DNA from 3 places in the Marinomonas sp. 63XJN7_7_ISO-PGPR-S23-202 genome. Region 1 is predicted to be linked to each of the others. Evidence: predicted binding sites of a transcription regulator. Region 1 holds the regulator's gene; each other region holds the start of a gene.
What was found. The regulator LexA, encoded in region 1, represses DNA repair genes until DNA is damaged. The targets are predictions, from matches to a motif close to TACTGTNTANNTANACAGTA.
Positions count from the first base shown of each region.

Region 2: the regulator LexA is predicted to act here: its motif matches at 2,482-2,501, upstream of dinB (DNA polymerase IV).
Region 3: the regulator LexA is predicted to act here: its motif matches at 2,275-2,294, upstream of umuD (translesion error-prone DNA polymerase V autoproteolytic subunit).

Region 1 is NZ_CM149677.1:2,723,518-2,729,207, forward strand. It holds gene AC0VYG_RS12630 (DEAD/DEAH box helicase) at 1-577, opposite strand, end outside; gene dinG (ATP-dependent DNA helicase DinG) at 716-2,839, opposite strand; gene lexA (transcriptional repressor LexA) at 2,910-3,533, shown strand; gene AC0VYG_RS12645 (hypothetical protein) at 3,658-3,924, opposite strand; gene AC0VYG_RS12650 (DUF6586 family protein) at 3,927-4,397, opposite strand; gene topA (type I DNA topoisomerase) at 4,394-5,690, opposite strand, start outside.
Region 2 is NZ_CM149677.1:811,005-816,694, reverse strand. It holds gene AC0VYG_RS03790 (alpha/beta hydrolase) at 1-5, opposite strand, end outside; gene AC0VYG_RS03785 (hypothetical protein) at 111-1,091, opposite strand; gene dinB (DNA polymerase IV) at 1,407-2,468, opposite strand; gene AC0VYG_RS03775 (hypothetical protein) at 2,573-2,695, opposite strand; gene AC0VYG_RS03770 (LPP20 family lipoprotein) at 2,795-3,427, shown strand; gene AC0VYG_RS03765 (flagellar assembly protein T N-terminal domain-containing protein) at 3,433-4,614, shown strand; gene AC0VYG_RS03760 (cell division protein ZapB) at 4,673-4,903, shown strand; gene AC0VYG_RS03755 (hypothetical protein) at 4,900-5,379, shown strand; gene AC0VYG_RS03750 (ProQ/FINO family protein) at 5,563-5,690, shown strand, end outside.
Region 3 is NZ_CM149677.1:915,046-920,735, forward strand. It holds gene AC0VYG_RS04185 (hypothetical protein) at 50-472, opposite strand; gene umuC (translesion error-prone DNA polymerase V subunit UmuC) at 542-1,813, opposite strand; gene umuD (translesion error-prone DNA polymerase V autoproteolytic subunit) at 1,814-2,260, opposite strand; gene AC0VYG_RS04200 (DEAD/DEAH box helicase) at 2,395-3,759, opposite strand; gene AC0VYG_RS04205 (hypothetical protein) at 3,759-4,286, opposite strand; gene AC0VYG_RS04210 (helix-turn-helix domain-containing protein) at 4,387-4,764, shown strand; gene AC0VYG_RS04215 (hypothetical protein) at 4,974-5,690, opposite strand, start outside.

The DNA of each region.
Region 1 (5,690 bases):
CGTTTTCTAAAGCCTGTTTCTGCTTTTCATAGCTCATTCCCCCCACCAAAGAAACCACATTCAAATGGCAATTTGACGCTAACTTCACCGCTTCATCGGCAATTTGTAACGCCAATTCACGGGTTGGGGCGATAATCAAACCGCGGGCAAAGTGATTAGCACGCTTTTCTGTTAGCGGATAGTCCAAAAAGTCACTGATCATGGCGATCAAAAAGGCTGCCGTTTTTCCAGTTCCTGTTTGCGCCTGTCCAATAAGGTCATATCCCTTAATGGTCATCGGCAAGGTTTCTGCTTGAATTTCACTACAGTACTCAAAGCCCATTTCTGAGATGGATTTCAATACACGGTCAGGTAAGTTCAAATCATGAAAACGTAATTTGCCTTCTACTTCTGGCACTTGAAATTGATCGATTGACCACACTGAACCGTTATTTTCCATTTTTTCCGCCACTGAAGAAGCTGTTTGTGCAGGCGCACTGTTCGATTTGCTATTTTTGTTCGGGCGCTTATTAGAACGGCGCGGACGCTTAGGTCTTTGTTTTTTCTCTGGAGCGGAGTCTGTTGTTTGGTTTTCCATATTGGAATCTATATTCTTCTATATTTTTGAATTTATGAAACTTTGCGGGGAGTGTACCTAAATGATAGGTTTTTATCACCCCTTGCGTTACTAAGTTACTGGTTTTCGCACCCCGTCATGGGATAAAAAGATGGAAAGCTATACCATGCGATACGGTGGAAGACTATCAATTAACTGTTGCCCATAGCGCTTTGTCCTGAGGCGCTTATCCAGTATATGAATTTCTCCCGAGTCTTTTTCACTCCGTAACAAACGTCCTGTCGCCTGCACCAAGCGTAAAGACGCATCTGGAATAGTAATTTCCATAAAGGGATTCCCACCACGTTTTTGTATCCATTCAGCCAGCGTTGCCTCAACCGGATCATCCGGTACGGCAAAAGGAATTTTGGCAATGTACACAGAGGTCAAATACTTACCTGGCAAATCCACCCCTTCGGCAAAACTCGCCAAACCAAATAGCAAACTGCCCTTACCCTCATCAATCTTGGCCCGGTGAGAATCCAGAATAACCCGTTTAGACTGCTCTCCTTGAGTTAAAAGGATTTCCTGCAATCCAGCAGCAAGCGATTTAGCAACGTCCTCCATTTGACGACGGGAAGAAAACAGCACTAAACTTCCTTTATCGGTATGAACATTCTTATTCAGGTAAGCCACTATCTCTGCAGTATGTTGATCCACACGATTTGGCTCATGCTCCATATTGGGTACCACCAATAGGCCATTATTCTGAAAATCAAACGGGCTTAACACTCGCAAATATTCACTTTCCCGAGGCACCCCTGAGCGCATATTAAAGCGATGGAATTGATTCAGCGCGGTCAGTGTGGCCGATGTGACCACCGCCCCAAAGCACTTATCCCATAATTGTTGGCGTAACGTATTCGCCGCCAGTATCGGCGAACCACCAAGCTCAACATCCTGCTCCATCCCTTGCCCTATCACCATTAACCAACGTGCATTAGGCGGAAAGTTTTGATCATCAACCGTGGAGTATAGACGCCATAACTCAACACATTGCTCCAAACGACCTAAAATCACCCCTAGAATCGGCTGCCAAGTCTCAGCGGTCTCTGAGGTAATTCCCATCCCCTCATTCTGTTTGGTTTTCTTACATTCATCCTGAATGCTTTCGATATTGTTGAACAGCTTCTGGTAGGAGGTCTGCAAACTATAAGCCAACTGGCGCAACTCGTCAGGTATCACACCAAACTCAAAGCGGTGATGATTATTGTCTTGATCCAACCCCAAACCTTGTATGTAAGGCGCCAACCCTTGTTGAGCATACTGAATAAAATTCACAATGCTCTGAATTTGTTGGGGAATTTTCAGCAACAACTGACCCGTTAAGCTAACGGCATCGGTCAACTCCTGTTTCAAATTCACCAAGTTCTTCTCCAACTGGCGAAGCCAAGTGATACTTTGCTGTAAACGCACTTCATGGCGAAAGTGACTAATGGCTTTATCAGGAAGATGATGGCCTTCGTCGAAGACATAGATGGTTTCTTTTGGCGGTGTAAGAATGGCACCACCACCTAGAGATAAATCAGCTAATACAAGGTCGTGGTTGGCAACAATCACATCGGCGACTTCAATTTCAGCCCGCGCTTTAAAAAACGGACAAGCTGAATAATTGGCACAGTTTCTATTCGTGCATTGTTGGTGATCCGTCGTTAAACGACGCCAATCTTGATCTCGGATCAGCCCTTCCCAATTATCTTTATCGCCGTCCCACTCACCCTTTGATAACGCCACATCCATTTCTTGGTACAACACCGTATTCACGTCATCGGCTTGCAAGTGCTGCTCAAACAACCCTGCAAACATGTCTTCCATACCTTGATCTTCCGAGCTTAAAAAACTCTCAAGATTGTTTAGACAGAGATAGCGGCCACGCCCTTTTGCCAAGGTATATTTAAAGCTTAACTCTGTATGAGCCAACAAATTAGGCAATTCTTTGTGCAAAATTTGTTCTTGCAAAGCAACGGTTGCCGTGGAAATGATTAGTTTCAAGCCTCGGGCTTTGGCTATAGGAATAGCCGCCAAACAATAGGACAGAGTCTTCCCGGTCCCTGTTCCAGCTTCAACAACTGCCACGTGCTTTTCGTCTAGTCGGTTACCTTCACTGTCTTGCTTGATATTCCCCAAGGTACGGGCAATTGCGCCGATCATCTGACGCTGACCAACTCGGGGCTTATGCTGTTTTGCTTCCAAAGAAGCACGGTAAGCAAGATGAATTTGTGTTTTTAGTTCGTCTGAAAGCATTTAAATTATTGAGAATCGTTGGTGATGCTGTATATAATAACAGTTACTGTATAAACAACCAGATGGCCCTATGATTAAATTAACCAAAAGACAATCTGACGTACTAGAAACCATTCGCGAATTTATTAGCGAAACCGGCTTTCCTCCAACACGTGCAGAAATCGCAGGTCGCTTAGGCTTTAAATCGCCTAACGCCGCCGAAGAACACCTGAAGGCCCTTGCCAAAAAAGGCGCCATCAAAATGCTCTCTGGTGCATCCCGAGGCATTCAATTAATTGAAGACCCTGTAGAAGCAGCAAATGACGAAGAGCTTGGCTTGCCCGTCATAGGAAAAGTGGCGGCAGGCTTTCCGATTCTCGCACAAGAAAACATTGCATCACATGTGAGCGTTCCACCTAGCATGTTTTCCCCTAAAGCGGATTACTTTTTGTCTGTTTCCGGCACCAGCATGAAAAATATCGGCATTATGGAAGGAGATCTTCTCGCTGTCCATAAAACCACCACTATTCGTAATGGCCAGATAGTCGTTGCCCGCATTGGCGATGAAGTTACCGTTAAACGCTTCTATCAAAAAGGCAGTCAAGTACGCCTACAACCCGAAAATGAGGAGTTTGACGATATTCTTGTTGATCTGGAAAGCGAAGAATTTGCCATCGAAGGCTTATCTGTCGGCGTCATTAGGCAAACAGTTTGATTTAATGCCTTTGCTAATCCAGCACGTATTCTAATGGATAAAAATTAGGCCAACCTAACCATCCATTAAAATACGAGCAAGAAAAATGCGAAGCCATGGCTTCGCATTTTTTGTTTCATTCTGATCAATGTAAGATTTTAGGGCGCATATCCATGTCTTCCAAATACTCAGCGTCATCCCCAAACGCTGACTCGTCAGAATATACAAAGTCTATGCCTGCATGGAACATGCACTTAGCTAATTCAAAATACCTTTCTTTCAAATACGACTTCGTCGTATCGGAAATGACCAAGGTAGCCAGCGGTTCCACACTCTCTCCGTCTTCACTTGCTGGTCTCAATACAATATCGCCATTATCGAGTTCAACAATCTCTAGATAAGATTCTTTCATAATTAATACTCTGATGATTCTTCTCTAAAACGCAACACCAACTCAACAAGCTTTGACAAGTACAAACCAACTGAAGCACCGGCATCCGATCCTTTACCAATTATATTGTCCGAACTCATACCAGAAAACGACGTATAGTGACATTCCAACTGAGCAATGAATGCTTGCTCTAATTGATTCAGCCAAGAGTGGGGTTGTAAAGCAAGATCCGATAACTCACTCAATGTGGGAACCACAACTCCTGTCTCTTTCGCTGCATGTTGTAATTTCAATATATCCAATTCTGATTTCAGACTATAAGCCGTTTTGATCTCTTGTAGCAAACCGTTCAAAGCACTGCGAAGGTGAAACAAAGACGCCCCTTCTAATCCAGCGAGCAACCAAGACTCTTCGCACTGCTGGCTTTGCTGCAAAAAACGTCGTGCTGCGTCTAACTTCTGATTGGTAACGCTTGCTTGACTCGCGTTACTCATTTCTTTTTCTTACCCTCTTCAACAACCCATTTACTACCAACATAATACGCTTTCCAGCCCGTTGGTTTGCCTTCTTCTTCGGTCATCACATACTGCTCTTTCGTTTTGCGACTGTAGCGAATCACCGTAGGACGCCCCTCATTATCCTTAACGGGCGCCGTTTTGAAAAAGTGATATTTAGGATCAATTTGATCCATAAACGGAAGCAGCTCTTTCACTAATGGCGCACGCGTTTCTCGTTTACGAGGAAACTGACTGGCTGCCAGAAATAAACCGGTTGCTCCATCACGCAATACATAATGGTCATCGACTTTGTCACAAGCCAAATCTGGCATGGGAACAGGATCCATTTTTGGTGGCGCTGCCTCACCATTTTTCAATAGCTTACGAGTATTTTTACATTCTTCGTTTGTACACCCAAAGTATTTCCCAAAGCGACCCGTTTTAAGCTGCATTTCGGAGCCACACTTATCACACTCTAGAACAGGGCCATCGTAACCTTTGATTTTAAAGGATCCCTTCTCTACTTCGTACCCAGAACAGGCCGGATTATTACCACAAACATGCAGTTTGCGATGCTCATCCATCAAATAGCTGTCCATGGCCGAACCACAAATTTTACAGCGGCGTTTGCCGATTAAGGCTTTAGATTCCCCTTCCTCATCATCAACGGCAATCGCTTCATCACCACGAACCAGGTTAATCGTGGCCTTACAACGTTCTTTAGGTGGTAACGAGTAACCTGAACAAGACAAGAATACCCCCGTACTCGCTGTACGGATTTGCATGGGACGAGAGCAAGTCGGACACTCAATATCAGTCGGTGTCGGCTCGTTTGGCATCATCCCTTCATCCGGTGATTCCGCTTTGGATAACATACCACTGAAATCTTTATAAAACGCATTCAACGTTTTAATCCAATCTTTCTTACCTTCCGCGATATCATCCAGCTGCTCTTCCATTTCAGCAGTAAAGCTAAAATTCATTAAAGAATGGAAGCTATCCACTAAGCGTTCGGTAACTATATCCCCCATTTTTTCCGCGTAAAAACGACGATTTTCAACCCGTACATAACCACGATCTTGAATCGTTGAAATAATGGAAGCGTAGGTAGAAGGGCGTCCAATACCTCGTTTTTCCAACTCTTTTACCAAACTGGCTTCGCTAAAGCGGGCAATAGGCTTAGTAAAATGCTGCTCCGGCAACAAAGAGTCAAGCGCCAAGGTTTCCCCTTGAGCCACATCTGGTAGGATATTGTCTTCGCCCTTTTTCGCGAACGACTGCATGGCTCGA
Region 2 (5,690 bases), 1.9 Mb from region 1:
GCCATTATTTACTCCAAAAAAAATAGGCTAATACGTTGTGCATTAGCCTATCATAATGACACCAAATTGTGGCCGTTTTCCTACCAAGCGTTTTCCTACCAAGAATACACTCAATGCTCTATTGGAAAACGCAGCTGCTTCACCTTCTGATGCCGATCTAACGAAAACAGCACATCCGATCGCTCAGGCATGACAGCTAAGAGATAGCGCGTTAAACGTTCATAATACTGCATAAAGCCTTTAAGCGCTTCCGGCGACATGATTTTGATGTCCAGAGTGTCCAATACTCCCCCATGAATATCATGCAGATGATCCTCAAGCATACGCTCTTGTTTGTTACGCCATTCATAGACCACATCATAACTGGGTGATTGCATCCACATTTGAATATCAATCAAATCAAACAGCGCCTTATAGTCCTCATGAAGATGCTCATTGACCGCTTTTCTCCAAACTCCCTCTGGGTCTTTATCGTGCTCCAAGCGATTAATCGGCTTATCAATTGTTTCTCCAAGAGAAAACGCCCCCACACACCAACCTTCAAATAAAACCACATCAATAGGCCCTTGCACTTCGGGCCATAGATTCACAGGCTTTCTATCATCAAGGGATTTATCAAAAGCGGGCACACGCATTACTTCGTCTTGTTTGAGGTTTTTTAAACGAGCGAAGACACTCTGTGCCAATGGTATATCATGCGTACCTGGCACCCCTCGCGTGGAAAATAAGGAGTGTGTGCTATTGGCGTATTTCAAGCGATCTTTATGCGTGCTATAGAGATCGTCCAAACTGACCACCACACTATTGAGTCCGAACCCTTTATTAAGAATACGGCTAATGACGCGGCAAAAGGTCGTTTTTCCACAGCCTTGAGGCCCACCTAACCCCACCACCAGAGGTCCTTGTTTAAACGAGACTTTACCACTTAACCAATTCGCAAAAGGGAGGTAGAGAGTATCTATTTCATTGACAAGAGCTTCATCTGCATAAACGCTTCTCAGTGTTTGAGCCACCTCAAAACGTAAACGTCCAGCTAAAGACTCTGGCATATCATGCTTCCAATCATAGAAGCCATTTGGATGCTTCATCATAAGACAACACCTACACATCAAAAAAATGACATACGAGGTAATTTACCTTGTCTTACTACAACCCCTAACTCCACTCAACACCTACCGTTTGAGAAGTGAGGGCTTGGTCTCATTACTGCATTGTGTCGTTGACTAGGTAATCCACTCGCCCGTTCCATTGATCCATTTCAACAACTGCTCCTATTCCAACAGCTATCCCCATTCAGATAACGATAATCGCTCTAGCAACTATTAATCGTTCTAATAACTATAGCAGCAAGAAAACAATCGTACATTTTTTGATCAGAAAAATCACAAAATCGATCAGGAAACAGGTTAATCAAACGCAATGCTTAGCTGTTCTGCCTGCTGTACAGATAAGCGATAACCTACCCCAATCAATCGAACAGGACGCATATGGCGTGAATAAGCCTGATGCAGTAAGGAGGCAAACACTTCACTGGAGAAACAGCTTTGAATCGGTTGTTCTACTGTTGTTTGTCTAAAGTCATTAAACTTTAATTTCAAATAGTATTTGCTAATCTGCGGATAAAAATCTCGCCCCGCTAAACGCGCCTCTAAACTCGCCAGCAGTTCTGGTAGCATGCTCAAACACTCTTCTAGTGAAGACAAATCATGGGGAAACGTATGTTCAACAGACACGCTCTTGCGCTCACGGGATACTTGCACAGGGCGATCATCAATCCCCTTGGCATATTGCTGCAGTCGAAACGCCATACTCCCAACGGTTTTCTGCAATAATGAGAAATCTATTGTCTGTAGATCCGCACAGTGATGTACACCAATGGCCGCCAATTTTTCTTGAGAGACCTTACCAATCCCCGAAATACATTTCACAGGCAACTGTGATACAAACTCAAATTGACTTTCTGGTGTAACCGTCTTCAAACCATTGGGTTTATTCCAATCACTGGCCACTTTAGCAATAAATTTATTTGTCGCGACACCAGCGGAGACTCGAATACCGACTTCGTTAAAGATTTGTTCTCGTATTGCTTGAGCAATCAATGTCGCACTGCCTTGACAGGAAGAAGCGTCCGTCACATCCAAATAAGCTTCATCGAGGGAAAGCGGCTCTATTATGTCAGTATACTGCCGGAAAATGGCATGCATTTGCCGCGAGGCAATACGATATTTTTCCATATTTCCGGGCATAATAATTAAATTTGGGCACAGGCGTTTGGCGATGGCACTCGGCATAGCAGAACGTACACCGAAAGTACGAGCATGGTAATTTGCCGTACATAACACACCACGAGATTGAGATGCCCCCCCAATAGCCAAGGGCACCTTTTCCAAAGAAGGGTCATCACGCATCTCAATGGCAGCATAGAAGCAATCTGCATCGATATGAATGATCTTCCTAAGCTTAGCCATATCGCTACCCAGAAACTGTATATAAAAACAGTATAATACCTTCTAAAAACAAAAACACGTCCTTCCCCCGAAAAGGCATACAACCAACCGGGAAAAAAGTCACATCATGCGGGTAAAATAAGCAGATTTACACGGGAAACCGTGGACGCCTCACTGACAAATGGTTTACATTTTGCCCCTAGCAAAGGAAAGAAGTCATTATCTGGTCTACTTTTTGCTACAGGCATACATTATTCCTATGGTTAAACATCGCCAACACAAGACGACTGCCGCGATCTTTCCATGCAAAAAACGAGATATAGGACTTCCATTTAGGGGACGCCACCATGAAAATGACGATTCAACTACTCTTATTGGCCGCGTTGGGGGCCACCTTAGCGGGATGCCAAAATTTAGGCCAAGGTACGGCGATGACCTGTACCACTGTTGGCCCCTGTAATGGCAATATCGTCGGCTCACCAACGGCAACGGCGCTTAATAACCCGAATAATAATGTGCAAAACGCGACCAATGTAATCGGTGTTATAAAACAAGAACCAATCATCATTCATGCTACAGGATATGCGGCCATCAACCCCAGTAAGCGCTACACTAAATCTCAAGCAAAATTAATGGCATTGCGCAGTTCCACACTGGATGCCTACCGAAATCTATCTGAGCGAGTATACGGTCTGAAAATTGACGGCACCAGTTCGTTAAGCAACATGGTTTTGCAACATGATGAATTACGTTCTTATGTTGATGCCTATTTAGTCGGCGCAAAAATCGTCTCCCAACGTGAGCATGAAGATGGAACGTTTGAAACCGTTGTTGAAATGGCATTGCAAGAAAACTTTCGCCAATGTGTCAGCAACCCTTCCAGCATTGACAAAGATCCGAAGTGCCAAATTCGCCCGGGTTATCGTGCCGTCAATGTAGAAACCCCGCAACCTAATGTTAACTTTTATACTATCCAGTAATGCCGATGTTTCGCTATCTGATTTACATCATTATGGTTCTTGCATCGGTCGGCAACAGTATTGCTCAAACCGTCGACGCAGTTGGTACTGCCATTATATATAATGGCGACATCAATGATGCTCGCTATCGAGCGACGCAACAAGCTATTAAACAGGCCGTCCTTCAGTCCAGCTCACGTGTCAGTGTTAAGGATATTCTTAACAACGGCGAGCTCAACTCTGACTTGAAAATACGCAGCGCTGGGCGAGTTCAACATGCCAAAATCATTTCCGAAACCCAAAAAGGCGACTTTTTAACGGTCGTCGCCCGCGTCAACGTGACAGCCGACAACATGTGTAGTAATGGTGCCACGAATTATTATAAAAAATCCGTGGCTATCACTGGTTTTCCTTTGGAACACAGACAACAAGCCAGCCTCGGAGCCTTAGGCAATATCTCCAGAGAGCTTCCCAAAGATTTTGCCGACGTTATCAATAAACAAGGCTTTTTAAGAGCTTTAGCGGCAACCAATATCTCCCTTTACCCAGACAAGATCAACGCGCCTTCACTTACAAACAACAATGACACCTTAACCGATGTGGTTCGAGTCGCTCAAAAACTTGGCACACAGTATGTTGTCAGTGGCGTTATACGTGATATTTCTCCTCTTTATATGAGACGTCCAAATGACCCTTATGCCAGCACAGACGACAAAAGTGAAAAGCAAAGAGACTTCGTTTTAGACATTTATATCTACGATGGTTTCAGTGGCGCATTGCTATTTCAAAAACGTTATAGTGAAATAGGCGACTGGGATATTTCTGATCATGCTAAAGTTGGTTTTGGTAGCGCCCAGTTTTGGACGACTCATTATGGCAAGGTGGTCAAAGAAACTCTTAGAGAAAGCGCAATCGATACCAGCGAAAAATTGCGCTGCCAACCTTTTATGGCCAATATTTTTCGCACTGAAGGGAAGCAAATTCACATTGCCGCCGGTTCCGTGTCCGGGGTCAAAGCAGGAGATAAATTTAAGGTCTATCGTCGTTATGAGATATTTGACCAAGACCAAAAACCAGAAACGCAACTGAATAATGCCAACATCAGTGTTACTATAACGCAAGTTCAGCCTAACTTTTCCATTGGGGAACTGTCGGTTGATGCGAAAATTCTGAACGTACAACCGCATGACGTTGTCATCGCATGGTAACTTTTACAATTACGCTCCTTATATTCTATAGAGCGGTTTTACATTTTAGGACATTACAATGAACAACGAATTACTTCATCACTTAGAACAACGCATCAATGAAGCAGTAGAAGAAATCAGCTCATTACGCCAACGCATCGCGGAATTAGAAATGCAAAACTACGAGCTTAGCGAAGAAAAAAGTGAACTAGAAAGCAGTTTGAATCAGAAAAGTGAGCAACAAGCTAACTGGGAATCTTCCCTCTCTCAAATGTTAAATCGCCTTAGCCAATTGGATAACAAACAATGAAACGAATTCTATTTGCTACTTTAGCTTTATTTTGTGGGAGTACCTTTGCAGCAGAAGGGCAAATTGCTAGCTTAGTCTCCTTTGAGTCCACTGCGGCTCGCCCAAAAATAAACAAAGAGCAAGACAGCAGCTTAACATCGATATTGAACACTCAAATTGAATACACCACGCCAGCAAACATCTCCGCTTATGCTGGCTTTTCTTTTGCTTTAGGTGACGATTTCGAAAGTGCCTTTAGCATGGGAGCCCGCTACTACAGCGCAACCCCCGCTTTCCAGCTTTTCCCAGGCATTCCTATGTGGTCGTTTATCGGTGGCGGTATTGACTTCTTAGATGACCCTGTCTATTACCCAGAAGCAGGCTTTCGCATCGCAACATCCGATACCTCCAGACTGGATGTCTTTGTCAGACTGCTAAATAGTAGCAACGACAAATATGACCGCCATGTTATGGTGGGCGCAGGACTTACCTTCTAATTCAATGAAGCTAATGTCTCTTTTCATCTTGTGCCTGCTCGCGACTTCTGCTTATATTTGGCTCACGAGTAAACCAACAATAAAAATCGTTGAGCCCAGCAAACAGCAGCGACAGGAGATGCTTGGCATTGTTAACACGCCAAGTGTTCCGTTGACGCCGCTATAAAATTTGAGCCTTGCTTTATGGAACAATTAATTGCCAAACTTGAAGCAGAGGTCAGCCGACTAATTGAAAAATTAGGTGCCGCTGAAGAGGAGATCGCCGCACTCAAAGAGAGCCAAACAGAGTCTCTTACCAGCAGCGCCTCAAT
Region 3 (5,690 bases), 1.8 Mb from region 1:
AAGTAGCATTATGACTAACATGAAAAGCTTAATTAAGAATAAGTGATTTTTATATGAGCACCTTACTCCGAAAAAAATCTCTTACCTTGAGGAAATCGTCAAGTGAAGGGTTCTCTAACATAAATTCTCTAGCTGATTTGCCAGTAAATGTCGGATGATCTATTGGCCTTTTGAAAAAATTATACTTAAAACCAGGTGGTGAACTTAGGTGAATCATCTTGTATATACTTACCAGCATCGCTAGTGTATCAATAGTGTCTTGGTCTACTTGAAGACTGTCATTAATCCGTGCTGTCTCTTTCCATTGACTCCAAGTTGAAACCGTAATACCACCTAGAAGAACACATATCTGTTCATTTGATAAGTCCCAACGCTCCTGTGGACACTGTTCATCTAGCCATAATACAACTGTTGCTATTATCTTGCCTGCTGGCACTTTACTGGCATTTTCTTTGGCACCTTCATCGTTCATGGAACACCTCTCCATCACTATCGTTTGGATTTTTAATTCATCGCTGATTTCTATTTTCTACATTTTGAATCAATACACTTTGGGTAACTCATCCCACCTGGTCGTGTACGCTGGAGATAAGTGTTCTCGCTTCATTGACCATTGTGGTGACACGCCTTGAGAGGCGAAAAAAACCTTACCGAGGTCGCTGTGGTTGATTTTGTCTACGACGCTCATTAAGGCTTTTGAGTTGATTTTGGTATTATCGGCTCGGAATAAATCTTGTTGAAAAGCGCCATGCTCATAAAAATCCGCCAGCATCACACCACCTTTGGCGTAGCGATAACCTGCACGATAAATGCGACGAAACAGTACGTCGGCCACTTCTAATAAGTCTCGCGTGTCGTCGGTTGGGTTGGGCAGTTCTGCAGACAGGGTTTTCGAGTACTGCGGTTCGTTTGTAATAAAAGGGCTGGTACGAACGAACACACTCACCACACGACAAAGGCGTTTTTCTCCGCGTAATTTCTCGGCGGCTCTGTTTGTGTATTTAGCGATGGCTTCCCGTAGTTCACGCTTGTCTGTCACCTTATGACCAAATGACCGACTGCAAATGATTTGCTGCTTTGTTGGCCTGACCAATTCCAAATCCAAACACGATACTCCGTTCAACTCTCGAATGGTTCGCTCCAACACCACAGAAAACTCGCTTCGAATCGATTTAGGGTTAGCGTTCGCAAGATCCAAAGCGGTATTAATTCCCCTCGCCTTTAGCTTTGCCGTGGTGCGACGGCCAACGCCCCACACATCACTTACTTCAACAATTGCCAATAAACGCTTTTGTCTGTCTGGGTCCATCAAATCTACGACCGAACCGGTGGCTGGGTATTTCTTCGCCGCGTGGTTGGCCAACTTCGCCAGCGTCTTAGTTGGCGCGATGCCCACGCCTACCGTAATGCCTGTCCACTGATCGACCTTGGCCTTTACTCGTTTGCCAAACGCTAGCAAATCCGTCACATGATCAACACCGGTTAAATCCATAAAGGCCTCATCGATGGAATACACCTCAAGCCGTGGCGCCTCCTCCTCTAAAATCGTCATCACCCGATTTGACAGATCCGCATACAGCGCATAATTCGAGGAAAAGCACACAATGCCGTGCCTTCTTATCTCATTTTGAACCTGAAACATCGGCACGCCCATCTTGATGCCCAGCACCTTTACCTCTTTGGAACGCGCGACAATACAGCCATCATTATTCGACAACACAGCAACAGGTGTGTGTTTTAAATCTGGTCGAAACAACTTCTCGCAACTGGCGTAAAAGTTGTTGCAATCGACTAAGGCAAAGACAGTTTGCATTTAATGACGCTCGTACTTACGAACCACGCCCGTAACCACACCGAAGATCTCTAGCTGGGATTCCTCTGTGATCTGAATGGCCTTATAGGCTTTGTTCTTCGGACGCAGCAACACATTGGGCTTCAGCTCCAACGTCTTCACCGTCATTTCCCCATGAATGCAGGCAATCACAATATCTCCATGACGCGCAGTTAACGAACGGTCTACCACCAACACATCACCCGAATAAATGCCCACATCAATCATCGAATCACCCTGCGCACGCACGTAAAACGTCGCGTTCGGATGAGCTACACAGAACTCATTTAAGTCTAAGGATTTTTCAACAAAGTCCTGTGCAGGCGAAGGAAACCCCGCCGATACCGAATCCACATACAAAGGGATTCGCACACTATCAGCCGCGATAAACGCCGCCGACTTAGACACACCAAGATAAGTCACACGCATGATCAACACCAGAATACTGTATAAATATACAGTATAGTTTTAAGCAGCGCGAATGACCAAGTGAATTTTTGTAAGAGGAAGGATTTCCGATTTTTCGACTAGAATTGAGGCAGGATTTCAAGAGTGGCGAATTCCTATAAATAATAAGAAATTATTTTCGATTTGAATGAGGTCATCGTAAGCTCGTTTAGAACGGTTAGCTTCAATAGATCATGATCGTTACTCAAGACAAATTCATCAAGGTTGGCTTCTGGTGTCAACACGTCGTCTTTGTAAGAGCCTCGACTACTATCATTTGTTGGACTCGGTGTGTCGATACTATTGAGTAATTCTTCTGTTTTTTGGTAGTTGTAAGTGCCTGGAATTGCTTTGTTCAGTCGCTCTGCAAACTCCACTAAATTTGGTTCTGCTAACATGTACATATTGGCAACATGTGACTGATATTTGGTCATTCGTATGATGCGCCCAAGGATCTGACGGAAGTAAAGTTCAGTGGTGACATCAGTAAGACTACAACAAACTTGCAGCCTTGGTATGTCTGTCCCTTCGCTGATCATGGCAATACTGATTATCCATTCGCTGTTGTCTTTACGGAAACGGTTAATAAGCTCGGGTGAGTCATCATGTCTACAGGATACTAAAGTAGACTCTTTATTGAAGTGGTCCAATAGTATGGATTGAATCTGTAAAGCATGTTCGTATGAAGATGCGACTATTAAGCCGCCAGCATTAGGTGAGCTCTTTCTAAGGAAATTCAGCCGATGAACGCTTAATGAAAGTAAGTGCTTGATGACTTCAGGATGTCTGATCACAGTTTGATAGCTTACTTCACCTTCGCTTAGCAATGACTGCAAACTAGTGTAGGTTTCAAATTTATCTAATCCTTTTACTGTTACTTTTTCAATATCAATTGCGGTAATTTGAGGCATCCGACAGACCTTGTCTTTTATTGCATCAACAAGATCATACGAGTAGTCACAGATAATGTTGCCTTCTGGATCTGAGTATTTAGCGAATGAAATAGGAAGTGTGTCAGTGCGCCAAGGTGTACCGGTAAGTGACAAAGCATAAGTCGCTAAATGCTGTATCGTGGAGAGAAGCTGTAATCCCCATGCATTTGCTGGAGACTCACCATTACCGGCACAGTGGTGTATTTCATCAAAAATGACCAAGACTCTAGTGGCCGCAAGATCATTGATTAGCTCAGCTGCGTTACTAAGAGAGTGATAAGTACGCGATGCTCCGATTGCCCCAAGTCTGCCATTAAACTTTCGCTTCAATGTTTTCTCAAATGTTTCTTCAATGCTCTGTGAAACGATTCGAGAAGGGGAAAAGCATACTACATAGTCGATATCGCCACTGTTGATAAGAGCTTTTGCTATATGCGCTGCAAGCAGGGTTTTACCCGCACCAGGGGAAGCCAATACCAAGAATTGAGATTGCTTCTTATATGATGTTACTGCTTGAGAGAGACACTGTTCTTGCCATGTCCTAAGCATTACATATTCCCTTCAGGTTGAGTCGATTGTATAATCTTTTTAATGGCGTTTAATCGACCGTAGAACCTTGTCGCTTTTTCTCTAGACTCATCTAGCAATTTCAAAATAGCTGGTCGCTTATGTGGGAATAGTCCTAAATATTCCTGATAAGCATCAATCTCTCCCAACAATAGTTTTAATTCAGCATTGGCTTTCTTTTCTTCATCTAGAAGATGTACCTCATTTGAGCTTTGACTTGTATCTATAGTTTCTTCGTCTGACGAGCCACAAGAGCCGCTGCTTAGCATTAGGATTAATTCAGGAGTAAGGTGGTAAGTTCGAGCGTTTCGCTCTCCACTGGCACTCAGGAGGCCTTTAGATGTCAGCCTGCTAACGTTCCTTGCTACTAGTCTAGTGGATTGGACTATATCTAGGTCTGTTGTACTTGATGCTAATTGAATGAGTTCTTTTCGTCTGATGCTGGTTCCTTCCATGCGTCGTAAGAGTTCTTTGAACTGTTTATTCAAAGAAAATGGTTTGGATGTCATGTTTGTGTCTCAAAAACTAGATACTTAGGATTGCTAAGTATACAGAAATAAGTAAAACTTAGACAATCTAAGTACATGAGACTTTAAAGATGAAACTATTTTGTCAGATAACCCAATACCACGGCGACTTAAGCAAGCTCGCAATAAAATCGGCATATCCCAGAAAGAGCTTGGGATAAAAATCGGTATGGACGAAAGCTCTGCCAGCGGCCGTATGAACCACTATGAAAAGGGGCGGCATGTTCCTGATATCGAGACTTTGAGAAAAATTGCTCAAGAGCTCAATGTCCCGCTGAACTACTTTTTGTGTGAGGATGACCTAAGTGCTGAACTGGCGTGCTTGATTTCCCGCTTGGACGATACTTCCAAGAAAGCATTAATCTCTGAGCTGGAGAAGTTGGAAGACTTAGAGTCGGAAAAAATTACAGAACAGCGTAAAGGCTCACATGAGATTGCTATAGATATCAAAGACTTGTAGGTTAAATCTCCTATGAAACCGTTTTAACTTTAGCACCAACTGGAACAACGACACTGTAATGGTATTTCTTAATGGATAGTAAGGGAGCTTACTATGAAGCCATATATTGAGCACTGGCTCCAACTAGCTCACCCTGAATAATCGAAAATACTCTAACAGAGCAGGCCATAATTCATAGGAATATCCTAGTTGAGAGCAACATATTTTACTCATACTCTAAGCAGCAGCTTTTTTAACTGATTGGCTATGTAGTCTAAAGAGTTGATAACACCATCCATCACGAAATCAAGTGCTCTCCCATACCCACTACTAAGATTGGCTGTATCAAAGCCTAGCTTTTGCAGTGTTGAAATGCATTTTTCTATCGCGTCATGAGCATCCGCTATTCTTAGGTCATTGTTTAAAAATAGTGAGGCTAAATTAACGTTTGAATCACCCCAATCTTCGGGTTCGACTTGAGATGGGAAGTCATGAACTGATTCGAGTTGACCATTTAAGTATTCTAGCCTGTTTAACAAGGCTTGAATAAGTTTTAGGCTCCCAAGACTTCCTATTTTACTTCGTGGGCAGCCAGCGTTAATGAGCAGGGATTTGAGGTATCCATTTGGGATTTTTTGTATTAACTCGTGGATATTTTTACAGCGTGCTAAAAACATTTGTTGGGTCATGTCGATGGGAGCCACTTGAGCCAGACGACTTAACGAGGGGTATTTGAGCCATCCGTTATCCTCAATTTCTTTTCGACTGAATCCTGTTAACTCTTCTGTTGTTTGAGCCAAACCTATCGTATCTCCAAGCTGAGATAGACCATCGCCTAAATTTAGTAATGCTTCTAATAATCGTTGTACTTTATTGACTATATGTTCTTCAGCTAAATCGATATGTTCCAAATTCTCTGGGGCGATAACATACTCGTATGCATGAAT